4 regions of the Bacteroides sp. HF-4919 genome follow, and region 4 is predicted to be linked to each of the others. Evidence: riboswitches for the same ligand, from Rfam matches in the RefSeq annotation. Region 4 holds a riboswitch; each other region holds the start of a gene.
What was found. Region 4 has a riboswitch for cobalamin ahead of KO473_RS06375 (methionine synthase). Riboswitches for the same ligand answer to the same signal wherever they lie in the genome.
Positions count from the first base shown of each region.

Region 1: another riboswitch for cobalamin. It lies ahead of KO473_RS01215 (ribonucleoside-diphosphate reductase subunit alpha); the one in region 4 lies ahead of KO473_RS06375 (methionine synthase).
Region 2: another riboswitch for cobalamin. It lies ahead of KO473_RS03350 (TonB-dependent siderophore receptor); the one in region 4 lies ahead of KO473_RS06375 (methionine synthase).
Region 3: another riboswitch for cobalamin. It lies ahead of accC (acetyl-CoA carboxylase biotin carboxylase subunit); the one in region 4 lies ahead of KO473_RS06375 (methionine synthase).

Region 1 covers NZ_JAHKNF010000001.1:269,963-275,197, reverse strand. Annotated here, with positions in the region: gene KO473_RS01225 (hypothetical protein) at 1-529, shown strand, start outside; gene KO473_RS01220 (SLBB domain-containing protein) at 610-2,886, shown strand; cobalamin riboswitch at 3,227-3,446, shown strand; gene KO473_RS01215 (ribonucleoside-diphosphate reductase subunit alpha) at 3,507-5,235, shown strand, end outside.
Region 2 covers NZ_JAHKNF010000001.1:780,424-785,658, reverse strand. Annotated here, with positions in the region: gene KO473_RS03355 (DUF5074 domain-containing protein) at 1-707, opposite strand, end outside; gene KO473_RS03350 (TonB-dependent siderophore receptor) at 754-2,790, opposite strand; cobalamin riboswitch at 2,960-3,168, opposite strand; gene KO473_RS03345 (DUF5106 domain-containing protein) at 3,920-4,855, opposite strand; gene KO473_RS03340 (DUF5724 domain-containing protein) at 4,950-5,235, shown strand, end outside.
Region 3 covers NZ_JAHKNF010000004.1:313,413-318,647, forward strand. Annotated here, with positions in the region: gene KO473_RS09430 (acyl-CoA carboxylase subunit beta) at 1-166, opposite strand, end outside; gene KO473_RS09435 (acetyl-CoA carboxylase biotin carboxyl carrier protein subunit) at 184-684, opposite strand; gene accC (acetyl-CoA carboxylase biotin carboxylase subunit) at 691-2,205, opposite strand; cobalamin riboswitch at 2,344-2,558, opposite strand; gene KO473_RS09445 (cation:proton antiporter) at 2,738-4,996, shown strand.
Region 4 covers NZ_JAHKNF010000003.1:66,910-72,144, forward strand. Annotated here, with positions in the region: gene KO473_RS06370 (TonB-dependent receptor) at 1-1,289, shown strand, start outside; cobalamin riboswitch at 1,459-1,667, shown strand; gene KO473_RS06375 (methionine synthase) at 1,731-2,708, shown strand; gene KO473_RS06380 (cytochrome-c peroxidase) at 2,868-3,977, shown strand; gene trxA (thioredoxin) at 4,031-4,516, opposite strand; gene KO473_RS06390 (TQO small subunit DoxD) at 4,538-5,235, opposite strand, start outside.

The DNA.
Region 1 (5,235 bases), on a different contig from region 4:
CTTCGGAGGAGGGGAACTGACCAAATTGGAAGAGAACGACCCGGCGGATATCATGGATATCAAATGGGACGGCTCTACCGGGATGCTTGAGATAAATCCCAAATATGAGGGAGAAGCCCAAGTTATCGCTATTTCTGAAGATGCAAAAGAGAAGAAAATCATCCATATTAAAGTGAGACCGGAAGGAGAACTGGAGACTTCGGGTTGGTATAGTACCAATGCAAGTTCATATTATTTGATTTTGAATAATAAAATGGTAGTCAAAAGAAAAGGAGTAGGTACGTGGATTGCAAACAGCGCCCGTCCTTATGGAGGGGGAGGAGTGACTTATAGTAGTTCTTATATAAAATTAGCTCCCATTGTGAACCCCATACAGGGTGATTCTGTTGATCTGAATATTCTTCGTTATGAATCCCAAAAACCGCAAATAACAGAAGGGATACATCGGTTGTTTGTAGAAGAAGTGCGTGAGTCTGAAGTCATGTTGCGGGGGAGAGGTTTCAAGTTTCTGCTTCCTTATCAGAAGTGAAATATGGATGTGGATTGTGTTAATTTATGGGATTCATTATTTGTGTTAGAATCTACATGATTAATTAATAACTGTGTTTTATGAGTATAGAAATATTGTTGCAAACCGTTGCTGTGGGTTTTTCTTGTCAGTCGCTTTCTTGCGTCACAAAAAAAGTAAGCTGTCTGATTGATAAGATATCCGGCAGGGTGAATGATAAGGGAGCATTGTTATTTGCCCTGTTCATTCTATTGGCGGGCGGGAGCAGGGCAAGGCAACATAGAAAAGAGGATTTTATAATCCGTGGTAAGCAGGTTGCAGTTTTTGGACGCAATATATTTACTGACCGGAATTTATCTTTTGAACCTAATCTGGATATCCCTACCCCTGAAAATTATGTGTTAGGGTCCGGAGACGAATTGATTATCGATGTGTGGGGCACTTCCGAAAATACAGTCAGAGAAATTATTTCTCCTGAAGGTACTATTCACGTGGCAGGTATAGGTCCCATCTTTCTGGATGGAATGAGTATACAGGATGCCGAACGGAGCTTAAGACGTGAATTCAGTAAGATTTATGCCGCTATTTCCGGAAAATCGGTTCATATCAAGTTATCATTAGGGGGAATCCGTACCATCATGATCAATGTCATGGGTGAAGTACAGGTACCGGGTACTTACCGCTTGTCGGCATTTGCATCGGTATTCCATGCCTTGTATCGTGCCGGTGGGGTCAGTGGTATTGGAAGTTTACGTGATATTCGTGTTGTGAGAGGTGGAAAAGAGGTCGCTTGCATTGATGTATATGATTACATTATGAAAGGAAAGTTGACGGACGACATCCGTTTATCGGAAGGCGATGTCATTTTGATTCCTCCTTATGAGAATTTGGTTAGTATTTCCGGAAAAGTCAAACGTCCGATGGCGTATGAAATGAAAAAAGGAGAAACCATAACAACTCTGCTCAGCTATGCGGGAGGTTTCACGGGAGATGCTTACCGGGACGCGATACGTCTGTTTCGTCTGAATGGGAAAGAGAAACAGATATACAATGTAGGGCAGGATGATTACCAATCTTTTGTTTTGACCGACGGTGATGAATTGTCTGTTGAGGCGGTATTGCAACGTTTCTCAAACAAAGTTGAAGTTCGTGGTGCTGTGTACCGTGCCGGCGTATATCAATTGGACGATAGTATCACGGGAACTGTCAGGCAGTTGATCGGCAGAGCAGAAGGACTTCGGGGAGATGCTTTTCTCAACAGGGCTTTGTTGAGACGTGAGCATGAAGACCTAACACATGAAATGATCCCGGTCGATTTGAAAAGAATGATGGCTGGCGCAGTCTCCGACCTACGTTTACAGAAAAATGATGTTCTTTATATCTCGAGTGTGAAAGACATTGAGAAAGAAGGTACTTTATCTATCTATGGTGATATAAGGAATCCGGGAGATTTCCCTTATGTTAAAAATACGTCCATACAGGATTTGATTGTAAAAGCGGGAGGATTGCTGGAATCTGCTTCTATGGTCCGGATCGATGTCTCGCGGCGGATTAGAGATCCTAAGAGTATATCATCTTCCACTGTTATCGGAAAAAGCTTTACGGTTGAACTTAAAAACGGGCTGGTGATGGGGGAGGATAAAGGATTTGAACTGGAACCCTATGATATCGTTTTCATTCGCCGAAGTCCGGGATATCGTAAACAGGCCAATGTAACAGTTGAAGGCGAAGTGGCCTTCACCGGTAATTATACATTAATCCAAAGTAATGAGAGGCTGAGTAGTCTGATAGCAAGAGCCGGCGGACTATCGAAAGAAGCTTATGTAAAAGGAGCGCGTCTGATACGCAGAATGACGGCGGATGAAATGCGTCAGAAAAAGGATGTGCTACGTTTGTCGGTCAGAGGAAGTGAAAAGGCTTCTGTATCTCCGGTTACTTTGGAAGCCTCTTCCACTTATCCGGTAGGCATAGAACTTGAGAAAGCATTGGTAAATCCAGGCTCTGACGAAGATATGGTTTTGCGCGAAGGAGATGTACTTTTCGTTCCTAAATATGTCAGCACGGTAACAATCAATGGAGCTGTGATGTATCCTAATACGATACTTTATCAGAAGGGGAGCAGTCTTAGTTATTACATTGAGCAGGCAGGTGGATTTGGAAACCGGGCACTGAAGCGGCGTGTTTATGTAATATATATGAATGGTATGGTTTCTCGTCTGAAAAGGAGAATGGGCAATGCAATTGAACCCGGATGTGAAATAATAGTGCCAAGCAAAAAGGGCAGGAAAAAAACTGTGGCGGCGGACGTTACAGGGATGAATACTTCCATCGCCTCTATTGCCGCAATGGTGGCTGCTATGGTTGGTATGACAAAGTAATGTTCATAATAAAAAGAGTAATCCGACAGCTTTTTGTACCCTTAAGATTAAATAAGGAGGCAACTTATAACAGAGTTAGTGGAAAAAATGTCAGTCAGTAACAAAGAAAAGGGACAATCAGCCTAAAACAAATTAACGGTATACGTAATTTTTTCCATCTTGCGCACTAAGATGTATATCTCGCGTGCTAAGATGTGCATCTTGGCTGCTGAGATATACATCTCGGCTACTGAGATGAACTTTAATTGCCTTCTCAGTTAGGATGGATAATCTGTGCATAATACATCTTATGGCAACTTTTTTTAACTACGGAATTATTTGTATATTACTGAAGTCTTTCGTTATTTTGTGGCGAATTGGTTCACTTATGCTTTTCTGCATAAGTGATTAAAAGGGAATCGGGTGTAAATCCCGAACAGTCCCGCTGCTGTGAAACTCCGGTAGACTTACCGATACTAAACTTATTGCCACTGCATTGCCCAAGTAGATGAGGAGAAGTGTGGGAAGGCATCGGAAAGGAGGAGTCAGTCAGAAGACCTGCCATTCATCAAAGGCTGTTTCTACTCGGGGGGTAGGGAAACAGTGCGAAACGATAAAATAATTCATTTCAAGAACATTTCATGCAAATAATCAAGAGGAATGGGGCTACGGAACCATATAATAGAGAAAAGATAGCCGTTGCGATACGGAAGAGTTTTGCCAGTACCGGAAGAGAAGTACCGGACGAAACCGTTTACACAATTGTAGATGAAGTAGAACTCTTTTTGTGTGATGAAGTACACCGTAGCGTGGAACAGATTCAAGATGAGGTAGAACGTGGTTTGATGGAACATGGCTTTTATGCCGAAGCTAAAAACTATATACTTTATCGTTGGCAACGTACGGAACGGAGAAAAGCTTTTAACCATATTGTCAGTAGTATAGGTTCTGAAGCGTTGGCTGACACATTGAAAGATATTCAAAAGGATTTTGTTGCCAATGAATATAGTTTGGTGATCCTGGCAGAGAAGTTTGTAAACCTCTGCAAAACCGATATGACAGTTGAAGAGAGGTTGACGACTCTTATTAAGGCTGCCGTAGAGCTTACTACGCAAGAGGCGCCTGACTGGGAATTTATTGCTGCCCGTTTGTTTAATTTTCAGTTGACGCAGAAGTTAAAGGTACAGGCAGAAATTGCCGGTATTTATTCTTTTTATGACAAGCTGCGCTATTTGACGGATGAAGGTTTGTATGGTGACTATATCCTGAGCGCTTATTCTCCACGAGAAATAGAAGTGGCTGCCGGGTTTATGTGTCCCGAACGTGATAAACTTTTCAATTATTCGGGATTGGATCTTCTCGCGAAACGTTATCTTATCCGTACGCACTCACATGAACCAATGGAATCGGTACAAGAAATGTATTTGGGGATTGCGCTTCATTTGGGTATGTCCGAAAAGTGTGATAGATTGCAGTGGGTAAAGAAGTTCTATGATATGCTGAGTCGGTTAGAAGTAACCATGGCAACCCCTACACTGTCCAATGCCCGCAAGCCTTATCACCAGTTATCCAGTTGCTTTATTGATACAGTGCCCGATAGCCTGGAGGGGATTTATCGCAGTATCGATAATTTTGCCATGGTCAGTAAGTTTGGCGGAGGAATGGGAATGTATTTTGGTAAGGTGCGTGCGGCAGGAGGAAATATACGAGGGTTTAAGGGAGTGGCAGGCGGAGTAATACGCTGGATGAAACTGGTAAATGACACTGCCGTAGCTGTCGACCAACTGGGTATGCGTCAGGGAGCTGTAGCAGTATATCTGGATGTCTGGCACAAAGATTTGCCCGAATTCCTGCAACTCCGCACCAATAATGGAGACGACCGGATGAAGGCACATGATATCTTTCCTGCCGTATGCTATCCTGATTTGTTCTGGCGTATGGCAAAGGAAGACCTGAATCAGCAATGGTACTTGTTCTGCCCCAACGAAATTATGAATGTCAAAGGGTATTGCCTGGAGGATTATTATGGAGAAGAGTGGGAGCAAAAATACTTGGATTGTGTAAACGATCCCCTTCTCTCTAAGCGGGTTCTGAACATCAAAGATATTGTCCGGTTGATACTACGCTCTGCCGTAGAGACAGGGACGCCTTTCACATTCAACCGGGATACAGTGAATAGGGCTAATCCTAATTCGCATCGGGGGATTATTTATTGTTCTAACCTATGTACGGAAATAGCTCAGAATATGTCATCCATTGAAACAGTTTCCACTGAGGTCCGTACGGAAGGTGGTGATACGGTTGTAGTCAATACCGTCCGTCCCGGTGACTTTGTCGTTTGTAACCTTGCCAGCTTGTCGCTTGGACATC
Region 2 (5,235 bases), on a different contig from region 4:
CCTACTTCTATCTTCTTGATTTCGGTAAAAGAAGGGATGTCGATCACGGATACCGTACGGTCTACCCCGATGCCTTCCCAGTCCAGACCTCCGGAGTTGGAGACATACAACTTCCCGTTCTGCACACAAATGCCGTCGGGATTCCTGCCTGCCCGGGTCAGTGCATCGATAGAGAGGGAAGCGGTATCTATCCGCGCAACGGTTCCGTCAAAGGAGCATACGTATGCTTTTCCTCCCTCGAAGGCGATGTTACGGGGTTGCCGGGAACTGCCGTTCTCCGATAACATCGGTATCTGTTTGACAGACTTTCCGCTTTGCAAGTCGACTACTTCTATCTGGCTCGATACATTGACTACGATATAGAGTTTGCTGCCATAGATGGCCATATCGTTGGCGGTATCTCCCAGGCCGCGTCGGTTGATGCTGCGGAAGTAGTCGGTATTCAGCTGATTGTTCTTGAAGGAATACAAAGCGAGCGAACTGTTGTTCAGGTTGAAGAGCCCTTCGCTGAGAATGTAGAGTTCGGCTGTTCCGGTTTCGACAGGCATACCGTCGCCACCGCCCGAAGGAGTATCCGTGTCTTCCAGGTCGTCACACGAGGCGAAGAGAAGCAGGAAGAGGAGGAAAAGGAAGCTCCCGCCTCCAGCTCCTCTCCGGAAGCGAGGAGAAGAATTGCTTCTGCTGTTATTAAATGGGTTCATTTTCATATTGCTGTTTCTTTTGATAATTACTGATTCAATGTCTGGAGCATCTTTAGTATCTTACTTTCATCGTCACTCTCACCGAGCGTCCCGGCATGGGGAAGTTCTTCACTATCTCGTAATTCTTATCCAATAAGTTCAGCACTTCCACTGTCAGGGATGTGTTTACGTTACGGATGCGCTGATCGCGGCTGACGGATACACTATGGTCGCTGTAACTGTCCAGCCGGTTTTCGCGGAGGTTCTGCCCCAGCATATAGCGCTTGCCCGAAAAGAGGAACGAGTAGGAGAGGTTCACCCACGGAGTCTCGATACCGGCTTGTCCCGATCCGGATACGCGGGGTGTATAGGCGATTTGTTGCTTGTAGGTTTTTCCTCCCGGTTCGGTCATATCCAGTGCACGCTGATAAGTGTAGTTCCCCGAAAGGTTCACCCGTAGTTTCTCCCAGAGTTGCAGACTGATGTTTCCGGCAACGTCGATTCCTTTGATGTCCACTTTGCCGAGGTTCACCATGCTCCATATAAAGAGGTTCTTGGTGGGGATGGCGATGATTTTGTCTTTCACCTTATTATAATAAGCATCTGCCGTGACGGATACGTAGGGGATCAGTTCATTGATCGACCGGCTGTACGTCAGTCCCAGGTTGTATTGTGTGGTGCTTTCCGGTTTCAGGTTCGTGTTGCCCACCTGCCCGTAGTACAGGTCGTTGAAGCTGGGCAACCGGAAGATGTCTTTATAGAACAGGCGGATGCGGAACTCTTCGCCGGCAAAGGGCTTGAACGACGCGCTGACGTACGGAGAGAGTTTCCGCCGGTTGGCTGCGGCGCTGCCTTGGCGCACCTCTTCGTTGATGACCGTTGCCAGTACCGAGGCGGATGCCGTCAACCAGTCGTTAACGTATTTTCCGGCAAAAGCCGTCAGCCACGAATAACGGGTAGGATATGCGAAATCTTTCAGGTTCGCGTTCAGCCGGTTGATGCTCGCGTCTGTCGAAAGCGAAAAAGAGAGGTTGCTGAGCACCCGGTAGAGCGCCGAAGCCGAGAGGTAATACTCTTGCTGGTAATAACTGTTCTCCGTTTTGCCTTCCGAACCTTTATAGTCGGGGTCGAGATAACGTTGGTAGCTCCAGTTCCATTTGGCCGAAGTCTGGAAGACCCATTGGCGGCTGAATTCTTTTTTGTATTGGCTTTGCACGAAGACATTCTTGTCCCAGAGATGCTGTGAGGAGTAGTCGTAATAATAAGTCGTGGCATTGGGCAGTCCGCGGGACGACTGATAGTAATAGGCCTTTAGTCGCCATTGTTCCGTATCCGAGAAGTTGCCGAACAATCCCGCTTCGGCACGGAGGTTTTTCACTTCCGTGTTTTTCCGTTTCTCACGGGAGGTCAGGTCATTGTCCTCGCCATAATGCAATGTGAAAGGATAATGACCATCGGCCGACATCCACTCGCCGTTGGCGGAGAGCACCCATTTGCGGCTCAGTTTCTGTTCGATCAGGAGAGACGGATTGACCAGTCCCCACGAACCCGTTTTGAACGAGGCGCTCAGGTTGGTACGCCGGTTGTCTTTGAATTGCGGTGTCAGCGTCTGTATGTTCAGTATCCCGGCGGAAGCGAAAAACCTTGCGGGCTGAAAGATATTATCACTCTGTCCGTTGCTGAGTGACAGGCGGTCTACATTGTCCAGTGAGAAACGTCCGATGTCTATTTGCCCCGTCTGGCAGTCGCTGATCGTTATTCCGTCATATCCCACGGCGGTATGCTCGGCTCCGAGACTCCGCAATGAAACGGTTTTCAGTCCGCCGATGCCGCCGTAGTCTTTCACCGTAACTCCGGCAAAGTGTTTCACGGCATCCGACACTTGCAATACGTTGAGGCTTTTGAGTTCTTCTTTAGAGAACACCTGAGTGGGAGCCATGGCTCTCACTTCGCGGGTGTGGTATGCTTCGGCAACGGTTACTTCGGGGATTGAATAAGTACGGGCAGTATCTGCTTTCTGCTGCTGGGCGGAAAGCGAAACGGTAAGAGCCTGGCAGCAACAGAAAGCAACACAGGAGTATAATAGCTTAGGTAATCTGAGTATATTCATCTTTGTTTTTTGTTGTTAAAATGTCCGGACGAACTCACTTCGGCCGGACACACTAAATAAACTTGGCAGAGTTTATTATCATAACTTACTTTCTCTGAATCAGAGTGATGAATAAAATGACGGATGGAATAGTTCCGGCTCATTAGACTCAACGCTTTTTCCTCGAAAGCAATGAAAAAGATGCACAGGCAGGTCTTCTGACTCGTTTCTGTTGATAAGCGCCTTCCCAGGAAACGTTTCCCAGTGGCAAGTGGTGGTTGCTTACAACAATCTGATGTGAAACTTACAGCAGCGGGACTGTTCAGGATTTGCACCTGATTCCCTTTTAATTGCATCCCCGGAACACGGAGAATACAAACCAATGCACTGCAAAGATAAAAAGAATATTAGAAATAGCATAATAATTTGTGATTATTCGTTATGCATTGCGGAACGGACGGAGCAACATCGGACAGGTCGTCCGGATAGTGTCAGGCGGCACATTGGAATGACTTAGATAGGCGATGCCATTTATCTTGATTCCGGAGGGTTATGATGGCAGAATGATGGTTAATCAGCCTTTTGACTGACACACTCTTTCTTTAAAACGGATGAACCGGAGGGAAAACAAGGGGAAAGCCGGCCTTTTCTGTTCCGAAAGCCGGGCTTTGGGTGGATTAGAGCCGGGGGTTTGCGGAAAAGCAGTAAGCATTCACTCCAAAAGACGGTTACATTTCCCCCGAAAGAAGTAAGCATTTTCCGAAAATGCTTACTTCTTTTTCAAATATCTCTATATGTTATGCTCCATTACATATATTGTTATGAAAACCGGGGCTTATAACTCCCGGATCTTGCTCTCGTTGCTCACCCGATATGATCGTTCCGGAAGTGTCGGAAAGAGATGGTTTCAAGGTTAAAACCTGCTTTATGGACAGAACACTTTCCAGTCTCTTTCTTTCGGTAAACAAAAGCGGGAAATTGCGGGCAAAGAGATAACCGGCAAATCGAATTGGAGACGTTTTTGAGAGGCATATCGTGCGTCGGGCCGAAAGAACGGAAAATAGAGAGGGTCGGATTATCATTCTGTCAAAATGATAATCCGACCCTCTCCGCATCTTTGGGGCAAATGCTCCGCTCCGGTATGTTTTTCTTAACCGCGCTCTGCCAGATATTGCTCTACCTTTTGCAGGGTGGCGTCTTTCAACAATACGATTTTGTTCTTATCCAGTAAGTAGAGGGTGGGAATAGCCCTCAGGTCATACAGGTTTTTGTTTTTGATGACCAGCTCCTTATCATATCCGTTGGTCCATTCTTTCGCGAAATCGCCCCGGTGCTTTTTCCATTCATCCAGTTCTTCATCCGGATAGAGAGACAGCACCCTCAACTTCTTGCCGGCTATGAACCCGTTGATGACCGGAGAACTCTTTAGCCCTTCTATCATCTCAGAGCAGGCGTGGCAGCCGGGATTGTTGATAAACAGTAACGTGTATTCCGCCGGGAACTGATAAAGCGTACCCTTTGCACCCGAATCCAGTGTATAGGTGAAGTTGAGGGCTTTTGTGCCCAACCGGTTCTTTTGTGCCAGTTCCAGCCGCGCCTGCGGACGTATCTTTTCCGTTTCATTCAGCATGGGGGAGGCTGTCAGAGCTTCCAGCACGGGGATGTAAAGCTCCTCGTTACGCATAGGCGAGTTAGGGTCGTAGAGATATTTATCGGCCAGTTCCGCAAAGAAGTCCAGCATCTTTTTGTTTTTCCCGGCCCGGCCGATCGTCTCTTTTATGGCAGTTTGCGCGTCGGACAAGGGCACATGTTCCAACAAATCGCAATAATCCACCCAAGCCTGTTCGGCAACGTCGATCTGACTGACGTAGGTGGTGTCTGTAAAGTCAAAGCGATCCCAATAGTGCTTTACCATATAATCTGCCCGTTGCGACACCGTGTTCAGCACTACGGGTATGTCGGGTAAATTGAAAACTTTAACCGTATCTTGCTTTCCGTTCTGCTCCTGGCTGGCCGCGGGGCCGCTTTTACAGGCAGTAAGCACCAATAACAGTATAAATGAAAGGTATTTTACATTGCTTATCATAATCTTTTGTTTTGATATGGGACAAAGATAGTATTTTTATTCTATATTTGTACTCAGTGATGAAAACGTTATACACACAACAAACAAGTCAGACATGAAGAATAAAAAAGGACAACCAACTACAGAGGCAATCTTTAAAGGAATACAGTCAGGAGAAGTATTTGATCTTTTTGACAAACTGCAATATCAGATCGTAATTCATGGTGAATTGACCTATAGCGATCCCTGGGGGGAGGTGCATTTGTTCAAAGAACAGTTTGAAAGTGCGAAGCATGATTCGGATTCACCAACAGCGATAGGGCGCTATCCGTTTGCCGATGTATGGATACGGTTTTATGAAGAAGAAGTGCGTGATTACTCACTTCTGTTGGAAATGTGCC
Region 3 (5,235 bases), on a different contig from region 4:
TGTCAAGTTCCACAAATGTTCCCTTGTCCAGTAACATATCGATGCGTTCGCGGGCAGTCATCTTTCCGCTCGCATGTTGTATTTCAATCTTGGCAGCGCCTCCGCCTTGGGAAGCGATACGGTCACGCTCTTCGAACGTGGCATAGGCTTTATTTACTTCTTCCATTGTCTTTCTATTATTCGTTATTCTAACGTTATCAGCGTCTGGTCTCCGGCGATATTATCACCTTCCTGTACCAGAATCTCTTTAATCCGGCAGTCCGAAGTCACCTTGTAGTTACTCTGCATCTTCATCGCTTCGATGACGATGACAGTTTCTCCGGCTTTCATCTCCTGTCCCACACTGACGGGGATTTTCACTACCTTGCCCGGCATGGGCGAAATGATGCGGTCGTTCTGTGTTTCTTCACCTTTCTTGCGCATCCGCAGATATTTTGCCTGACTGTCCACAATCTCGACGTTGAAACTACTGTAGTGTGTATTCACTTTGTAACTCTTTCCGTTCTCTTTGCGAATCAGTTGGGCGTTGGAGCTTCGCCCATCCATCAGGATGTTGCAATTCCCGTTCTCTGCCATGACAACGTCCGCTTCGAACGTTTTTCCGTCGATGGTGAGTACCACTTTGTTATCTTCTTTGCTGACCAGTTCTATCTCGGCCACGCGATTTCCTATATGTATTTCCATACTCTTCTATATTCTTAATACCCCTTTGTGCAATCCGAATTCTTTCCATTTGCTGATCGGGCGGTTGTCCGCAGCCAGTCCGCTGTTATTCTCCTCCAGGTTCATCAGGTAATCCATGTAAGCGGCAATCAGTGCGATGTTCTCTGCACGTTCGCTGGTACGGGTGATGCAGTGTTGGAGCACTTCTCCGTTTTTGCTGATGAATCCCGTATCGTAATGTCCTTCCACAAAGTCGGGAGTATCCATGATGGCGCGCAGGTAACTGATGTTGTTCTTTACTCCTGTCAGTTTATATTCGTGAAGCACACGGCGCATCCGTTCGATGGCGTATTCGCGTGTGGTTGCCCATACAATCAGTTTGCCGATCATTGGGTCATAATAAATCGGAATCTCGTAACCTTCGTATACATAGCTGTCGATGCGCACCCCGATGCCGTTTGGCTCCGTAATCTGCTTGATGACACCCGGGCTGGGCATGAAGTTCATTTCTGTATCTTCTGCGCAGATGCGGCATTCGATGGCATGTCCGCGTTGCTGGATATCTTCCTGTTTCAGTTGCAACACCTGTCCTTCGGCCACTTTAATCTGCTCTTTCACTAAATCTACGCCGACTACCTCTTCGGTAATCGGATGTTCCACTTGCAGGCGCGTGTTCATTTCCAGGAAGTAATAGTTGCGGTGCTTGTCCACCAGAAATTCGATGGTTCCCGCTCCGACATAGTTCACGGCTTTGGCGGCGGCCACTGCTTTTTCTCCCATATCCCGGCGTAGTTCAGGAGTGACGAACACCGAAGGGCTCTCTTCCACAATCTTCTGGTTGCGGCGTTGCACCGAACATTCACGTTCGCACAGATGAATCACGTTGCCATGCTTGTCGCCCAGAATCTGGAACTCGATGTGATGCGGTTCTTCTACAAATTTCTCCAGGTAAACTGTGTCGTCGCCGAATGACGAAAGTGATTCGCTCTTGGCGGTTGTGTAGGCCTCTTCCACTTCATCTGCACGATGAATCAGCCGCATACCCTTTCCGCCACCTCCCATCGAGGCTTTCAGCATTACCGGATAACCGATTTGATTGCAGAGTTCTACCGCTTCTTCAAGGCTCTTCAGGTTTTCTTGAGTACCCGGAACCACCGGTACACCGGCTTCTATCATCTTGATACGTGCCGAAATCTTATCTCCCATCGCCTCCATGGTTTCCGGGTCCGGACCGATGAAGATGATCCCCTCTTCACGACAACGACGGGCAAAGGTTGCATTTTCGGACAAGAACCCGTATCCCGGGTGGATAGCGTCTGCGCGGCACGACTTTGCCACTTCGATAATCTTTTCTATATTCAGATAACTCTCTTTCGATGCTGCTGGGCCGATGCAGTAAGCTTCGTCGGCATAGAGCACATGCTTCGCTGTTCGGTCCGCTTCCGAGAAAACGGCAATGCTCGTTATTTCCATCTCCCGGCAGGAGCGCATCACCCTCACGGCTATTTCGCCGCGGTTGGCGACTAAGATTCTTTTAATCATATTCATTTCTCAATTAAATGGAATACACATATTCATGCTTTCCACCCTGCGGACATGAGTCCACCCGATGAAAACACAGTATTTCTACGATTTGGGGCTTAACAACGATGCTTTCTTTCCTAACCCACGAGGTAAAAAAGCTCTTATTCATTGAATGGCAGGTCTTCTGACTGACTCTACATCTTATCGGACCTTCCCGACGTTTCCTTTTCCGTCAGTGGTTTGTAATTGGTTTATTGATAAGATGTTATACAGAGCTTCACAGCAGCGGGACTGTCCGGGATTTACACCCGATTCCCTTTTAATCTTCGTCCGTTGACCACGGATTCCGAACCAATTCGGGGACAAATATAGAGAAATATTGGATAGAGTGGATACTTTTTGCACGAAAAGTTCAATTTTGTGCAATGACCAACGGCGCTTTGTTTCAAAATAAATGTCATATAGACGAAACACAAATAGACTGTCGATTGTTCTTTTTTACAAATAAAAGAGCATAAACGGAATGAATTACTAACGAAATATACATGCCATGTCACACTTACCTACCTTAATTGCCGACCTTGCCCTAATACTGATGTCCGCAAGTATCATTACCCTTTTGTTCAAATGGTTGAAACAACCCTTGGTACTGGGATATATCGTCGCAGGATTATTGGCGGGACCTTACGTGCAGATTTTCCCGACTGTAGGTGATATTGAGAACATCAATATCTGGGCTGAGATAGGAGTTGTTTTTTTACTTTTCGCCCTTGGGTTGGAGTTTAGTTTTAAGAAATTAATAAATGTCGGGTCAGCTGCCTTTATCACGGCAACCACCGAAGTTATCAGCATGTTGCTGATCGGTTATATGGTAGGACATCTGTTAGGCTGGAGCACAATGAATTCTATTTTTCTGGGAGGTATGTTGTCTATGTCGTCAACAACGATTATTATCAAAGCGTTTGATGATCTCGGCTTACGTAACCAACGCTTCACGGGTGTTGTATTCGGGACATTGGTAGTTGAAGATCTGATCGCTATCCTGATGATGGTCATCCTTTCTACAATGGCAGTGAGTAAGGAGTTTGTAGGTGAAGAGTTGTTGATGAGTGTGTTGAAGGTTGTTTTCTTTCTGATCCTATGGTTCCTGATTGGGATATTTATCCTTCCGTTCTTTTTGAAAAAAGCAAAACGGCTGATGAATAACGAAACCTTACTGATCGTTTCGCTGGGACTTTGTCTGGGAATGGTTGTGTTGGCTACCCGTACAGGATTCTCGGCTGCACTGGGTGCTTTCATTATGGGATCTATCCTTGCCGAGACGGTTGAGGCCGAACACATAGAACATATCATCCAGCCGGTGAAAGATCTTTTCGGAGCTATTTTCTTTGTCTCTGTCGGTATGTTGGTCAATCCGGCTGTCTTGGTGCAGTATGGCTGGCCGGTGGTCATCATTACTTTGGTAACTCTTGTGGGTAAATCCATATTTTCTTCATTGGGAGTTTTATTATCCGGTGAACCGTTGAAGGTTTCCGTCAAGTCAGGATTCAGCCTTGCCCAGATAGGAGAGTTCGCTTTCATTATCGCAGGGCTGGGGGCTTCACTCAAAGTACTGGATAGTTTTATCCCTCCGATTATTGTTGCGGTATCGGTGATTACTACATTCACAACTCCTTATTTCATCCGGTTGGCAAATCCGTTGGCCGAATGGCTTTATAAAATACTTCCGCCTAAAACCAGGGAAAGTCTGGACCGCTATGCTTCCGGTAAGAAGACGGTCAATCATGACAGCGATTGGAAGCGGTTGTTGAAGACGATTGTCGGAAGAGTGATTATCTATAGTGTTCTTCTCACGGCGATTTGGTTATTGTCTGTGCAAACCGTTTATCCCACGATAAACGAGATGTTCGATGCTCCCGGGCGATGGGTAAACATAGGGATGTGTCTGGTCACACTTCTGTTGATGACACCTTTCCTGTGGGCACTTGTTTCAGATAAGTATAATTCCCCGGATGTATTTTTAAAGTTGTGGAATGATGATAATTACAATCACGGACGGTTGGTCGCGCTGATTTTGTTTCGTGTGTCGGTTGCCGTCTTTTTCATTGCAGGGGTCGTTATCAGTTACTTCAGCCTCAATTATGGGATAGGCATTGTGATAGCCGTTGCCGTATTGGCATTGATTCTTATTTTCAGGGAGAACCTCACGCAATATTCGCATCTGGAAACACACTTCCTGACCAATCTGAACGGAAGGGAAGAAGCTGCCCGCAAACGTTATCCTCTGAAAAGTCGTTTTAACAGTGAGTTTAATGACAAAGATGTTGAGCTGACTTCCGTTTGGGTGTCTCCTTATTCGTCTTATATCGGTCAGTCATTGGATGAACTCCCTTTCAGGCGGGAGTTTGGTGTCAATATAGTAAGTATTGTCAGAGGGGAGCGGAGAATATACATTCCACAAAGTTCCGAACGAATTTATCCGCAGGATAAGTTAGTAGTGGTCGGAACAGGCGGACAGCTGCAAGAGTTCCGGACGGAACTTGAGAACAGACAGGATTTGCCGGATGAAAAGAACATAAAACAAGATGTGACGCTTCATTCATTCACGGTAGATGAAGATTTTCCGTTTCTGAACAAAAGCATTGCCCAGTCCCGGTTAGGAAAAAGATATGATAGTCTCGTCGTAGCCCTTGAACGAGAGGGTGAATTGGTTCCGGTGAATCAGGCTATAGTTTTCCAATTGGGAGATTTGGTTTGGGTGGTAGGAGACAGGGAGAAGATCAGGCAGTTTTTGGTGCGGAAGAAGTAAGAGTGGTAAAGAGCAGAGGAAAGGAAAACGGCTGAGGCGAAAATTTGCATTTTGACAGATACACAATGAAGTATCATTCTGTATTTTCAATACGGTCTGTATTCGTTTCTTTCCGGCCTCGTTTGCGACTGCTTCCGAAAAGACTCTTATTTTCCCATCAGACAGAATCAAAATGATGTGATTTTACCTTTTTATCAAGCATATGGTTGGTGATCCTTGTTTTTAGACATCTTCTGTCG
Region 4 (5,235 bases):
GCCGTGGCGGCAACATGCTGAACCGTCCGCCTCACGAAGCCGATATTGCCGAGCAGATTCAACATTCCATCAATGGTGGGGGATTGAAGTTCGACTATTTTGCTCCGAACGAAAAGCACCGCCTGACACTGTATACATCGGCACAGCATACGGACCGCGACAGCTATTACGGTAGTAAAAAGGACCTGAATGCCTATGGAAAGACGACGGACCTGACCTTTATCGGCGGTTCCCAGTATGTGTACAGTTTCGATAAATGCCTCTTTATGCCTGCCGATCTGACTGCCGGGCTGGAATATAACCGGGACAATCTGAAGGATGATATGTGGGGATACAATCGCTATACCAGGCAGACGGTGAATATCGGTAGCGCTTTCTTCCAGAACGAATGGAAAAATGAAAAGTGGAGTATCTTGCTGGGCGGACGTCTGGACAAGCATAATCTGATCAACCATGTCATCTTCAGTCCCCGTGCCAATTTGCGTTTCAATCCTACACAGGACGTCAACCTCCGTCTGAGCTATTCTTCCGGATTCCGTGCCCCCCAGGCTTTTGATGAAGACCTGCATATTGAGAATGTGGGCGGAACGGTGTCTATGATTGAGCGCGCCAAGAATCTCAAAGAAGAGAAGTCGCAGAGTTTCAGTGCTTCGGCGGATATGTATCACCGCTTCGGTGCTTTTCAGGTGAACTTCCTGGTAGAAGGTTTCTATACCAAGCTGTCGGATGTGTTTGTTCTCGAGAACATCGGAGTGCGGGACGGGATTCTGATTAAAGAACGTCGCAATGGTTCGGGAGCGAAAGTGCTGGGACTGTCGATGGAAGGAAAAATGGCTTACCTCTCTTTGTTCCAGTTGCAGGCGGGAGTCACCTTGCAGCAAAGCCGTTATGACGAACCCGAAAAATGGAGTGAAACGGCACCGGCTCAGAAGAAGATTTTCCGTACTCCGAATACCTATGGATATTTCACGGCAACCTATACCCCTGTCAAACCGCTCTCCGTTTCCTTGTCGGGAACCTATACCGGTTCGATGCTGGTGCAGCATATGGCAGGTTATATCAAGAATGACATAGCGGTCAATACGCGCGATTTCTTCGATATGGGAGTTAAGTTGGCCTATGATTTCAAACTTTATAAGACGATAGACCTCCAGTTGAGCGCCGGTGTACAAAATGTGTTCAACGCTTATCAGAACGACTTTGATCAGGGAGTGGAACGTGACTCCGGATATATCTATGGGCCGGCTGCTCCGCGAAGCTATTTTGCCGGAGTAAAGATCAGCTATTAAGCCCGTTGCAATTAGTCTGGAAACCGAGCCTCTGCTTGGTTGAAACGAAGGCTCTGTCCCGGTCGGACGGAGCCTTTGTTCTGTCCGGACAGAGCCTCTGTTTTACTTCGGCAGAGGCTCCGATTGAAAAAAGTATCTCTCTGAACACAAATATCTGATTTATTGTTTTTATATTTGTCGGCAGATTGGTTCGCCAAAGCTTTCCTGCTTCTGGCGATTAAAAGGGAACCGGGTGTGACTCCCGGACAGTCCCGCTGCTGTGAGGCTTTAATACAAACATTCCGATCGGATACTCTTTTGCCACTGGCTCGTGTAAGCCGGGAAGGCGTTCGGAATGGAAGCTAAGTCAGAAGACCTGCCACTCTCGCTGATAAGTCTTGGTTCCTCGTGGGTTAGGAGCAAAGCACAATAGTAACAATCAATATTAAAAACGTAGAGCGTATGGAAAAAGTAGTTCCTCCGTTCAAAGTAGACGTTGCCGGTACTTTTCTTCTGCCTCCTGCATTGAGAGAAGCCCGTGAGCAATATCGAAACGAACAAATCAGCCTGCTTACTTTGCGTGCTGTCGAAGATGCCGAAATACGGAATCTGGTAGACAGACTGAAGGCAGAAGGGCTGAAGGTGGTCACCGACGGCCGTTTCCGCAGTGATGCGTGGCCGCTCGACTTTATGTGCGGATTGGATGGCATCCGATTCCGGGATGACAGAAAGACTTCTGTCGAACTGACCGGCAGGATCGATGTGCATCGTCATCCGGTGCTCGATGATTTTGTTTTTCTTACCGGGGTAACCGGCGGAGATGTAATAGCTAAGCAGGTGCTTCCGGCGCCTTCGCGCCTGCTGGCCGAATTGATGAAGGACGCAAACCGGACGCAACTTGATCTGATTTATCCCGAACTCGAGACATTGCTGGTGGATATTGCACAGGTGTATCAGAAGCTGATTATGGAATTGTATAAATCGGGTTGCCGTTATCTGCAACTCGATGACGCAACGCGCACGGTGACAGATAATGCTATTCGTGTCAACAACATGGCTTTGGAAAATCTGCCTGCCGACCTTTACATCGCTTTTCACTCGCCTACCGAAATGCTTTTCTCACTACAGGGCATCAATGCTTTTTTCCTCGACTATGATTCGGAATGTTGTGGCAAAAACCGTTTGCTGTGGTTCATACGGGAAAAGCAATCGGTTTTTGGTTTCGTCCTTTCCCATTATCCCGTAGAGGAAGAGTTGGAAGAACTAAGGGCTAAGATCGACCAGATTGTACGTTATATTCCCTCGCACCGCTTCTCACTCTGCATTCCCAATGCTGAGGTACTACCTTCGGAATCTTATGAAGAGGCTGAGGAGAAGCAATGGCATACGCTGAGAATGGCTGAAATGGTTGCGGGAGAACTTTGGCCCGAAGAGGAATAGAACTTCTTTATAACTATAGTATATTTTCGTGGAACAGATTCGTAAGAGCCTGTTTAGAGGGGCCCGGGCGATGTGATTTCGACCGGGCTTTTTTATACCTTTTTCAGAAAATGATGTATCTTTGAACCCTGAAACAACTATATCCCTGTTTTTACAACTATGATGACACATAAACTACTATTAGCCGCACTGATGGGTTCTGTCTGCATCTCGTGCGGACATCCGCCTCACAAAGGCGGAAGCGAGAAAGAAGCGTTGGGTAAACTCCTCTTCCATGATACTTCGCTCTCTGAACCATCCGGACAGTCGTGCGCCACTTGCCATGCCGTCTCCCGGGGATTTGCCGATGAACAGTCGCGTGCCATATCCGAAGGCGCAGTGCAGGGACTCTTTTCTCAGCGCAATTCCATGTCGGTATGTTATGCCGCTTTTGTGCCTGAGTTACATTATGATGATGAAGATGAAAGCTATGTGGGAGGTCTGTTTTGGGACGGCCGTTCTCCTTCTTTGCGGGATCAGGCGGGTGTTCCTTTGCTGAATCCGGTGGAAATGGGGAATAAGGACAAACAAATGGTGGCCGAAAAGGTGAGACGTACTCCGTATTATGACCGTTTGATACGGATATATGGCGAAACGGGTAATGCCGATTCGCTGTTTGCTTACGTTACGGACGCACTGGCGGCTTATCAGTCATCCAAAGAAATCAATCCTTTTACATCCAAGTACGATGCCTATAAAAAAGGAAATTATCAGCTGACCGCACAGGAAGCGCGTGGAAAGGAGCTTTTCAAGGAGAAAGGGCAATGTGCCGAATGCCATGTCCTGGATCGTGACAAGCGGGCACACCGCACGTTGTTTACCGATCATACTTATGATAATCTGGGTATACCGAAGTTGCCGGATCATCCGCATTATAAGGTGCCGGCAGAATATTTCCTGCTAACTGCCGATTCGGTGGATTTGGGGTTGGGGGCTATTGTCAATGCTGAAAGTGAGAATGGCAAGTATCGTGTGCCTACGTTGCGCAATGTGGAACTCACGGCTCCATATGGACATAACGGTTATTTTAAGACACTTGAGGAGATTGTGCATTTCTATAATGTGCGGGACGTGAGTGATGATTTTCCACCTGCCGAGTATCCTGCTACCGTGAACAAGGATGAATTGGGAAATCTCGGACTGACACAGGAAGAAGAAGCTGACATCGTGGCCTTTATGAAAACGTTGACCGATGGCTACATGAAAGTTCATAGATCAGAAAAACGATAAATTCCCAAAAAACGGCCTCAGTACCGGTTTGCCGGGTGAGGCCGCATCATCGTTTATGGTTTCAATAGAACTTTATCGATATACCCTTTTAGTTGCTCTTTGGATAAAGCCCCCATGCTTACTTGGGGCTCTCCCTTCATCGGTACAAACCAGAGGGCGGGAATACTCTGTATGCCGAAAGCCTTTGCCAGTTCCGGTTCTTTGTCTACATCTACTTTATAGATATAAATCTTTCCGGCATACTCTTTGGATAATTCTTCAAGGATCGGAGCGACCATTTTGCAGGGACCGCACCAGTCGGCATAAAAGTCTACGATAGCCGGTTTGTCACCCAGGTATTTCCATTCCTTCGAATGGTTTTCATAGTCGGCTACCTTCTTTAGAAACTCTGCACGAGTCAGGTGGATGGTTCCCGGTTGCGGTTTTTCCGTTTGTACCGTATCTGCGCCGGCAGTTGTCTTGTTCTCGGATGTCCCTTTGCAAGATGCAAAGGCCAGCAATCCTATAAATAGGAAGGGGATAAGAATGCTCTTTTTCATTTTTCTGCTTTTTAATGGTTATTAATGGACGATCTCTTTTTTCCAGGTGATGCCACTGATATCGGTCAGTACCAATTCGTATTTTCCTTTGGGCAAAGTTCCCATAGCCGGATCATTGACTGTAAGGGTTGCTTTGCTTCCGAGCGGAATCACCAGGCTATGCTTACCCGGAGCTACCCGGGCAATGTATTTGTTATCGATATTTCCGATTGGGAAGTCAGCCAGTTCTTCTCCTTTCTTTTCTAACACAACGTGTCCGTTGGCGTCTTTCAGGCTGATACCGATCAGGAAAGAGCCGTATACATCGGCACCTTCAACACGATAAACACTGAATGACAAAGAGTTGTTCTCTATTTGTGCGTCGGATATTTCAATCTTCGGTTTAACGGACTTATTGTGCAGTGGTCCCCAGACACCGTTGTGAAACTCTTGGTTGGTGTACAGGGTCAGTACGAAGATGACGATGGCACCTGCCACACTGATATTGGCAAAGCGTTTGGTCTTTAAAGGTAATTCTCCGGAGGTCAGCCATACCAGCCAGCCTGCTTTCTTCCGTAAGGCGAATTTTCGCTCTGTCAGATAATCGACCGAGTATCTTCCACCACCGGAAAGGAAGATAGTGAATCCGGCAGCTACTCCCAAAATACCGATCTGCCATTCGTCCAGGCAGGTTGTTCCCAACCATCCGGATCCTAAGAGGATACCGGTGGCCAGACTGA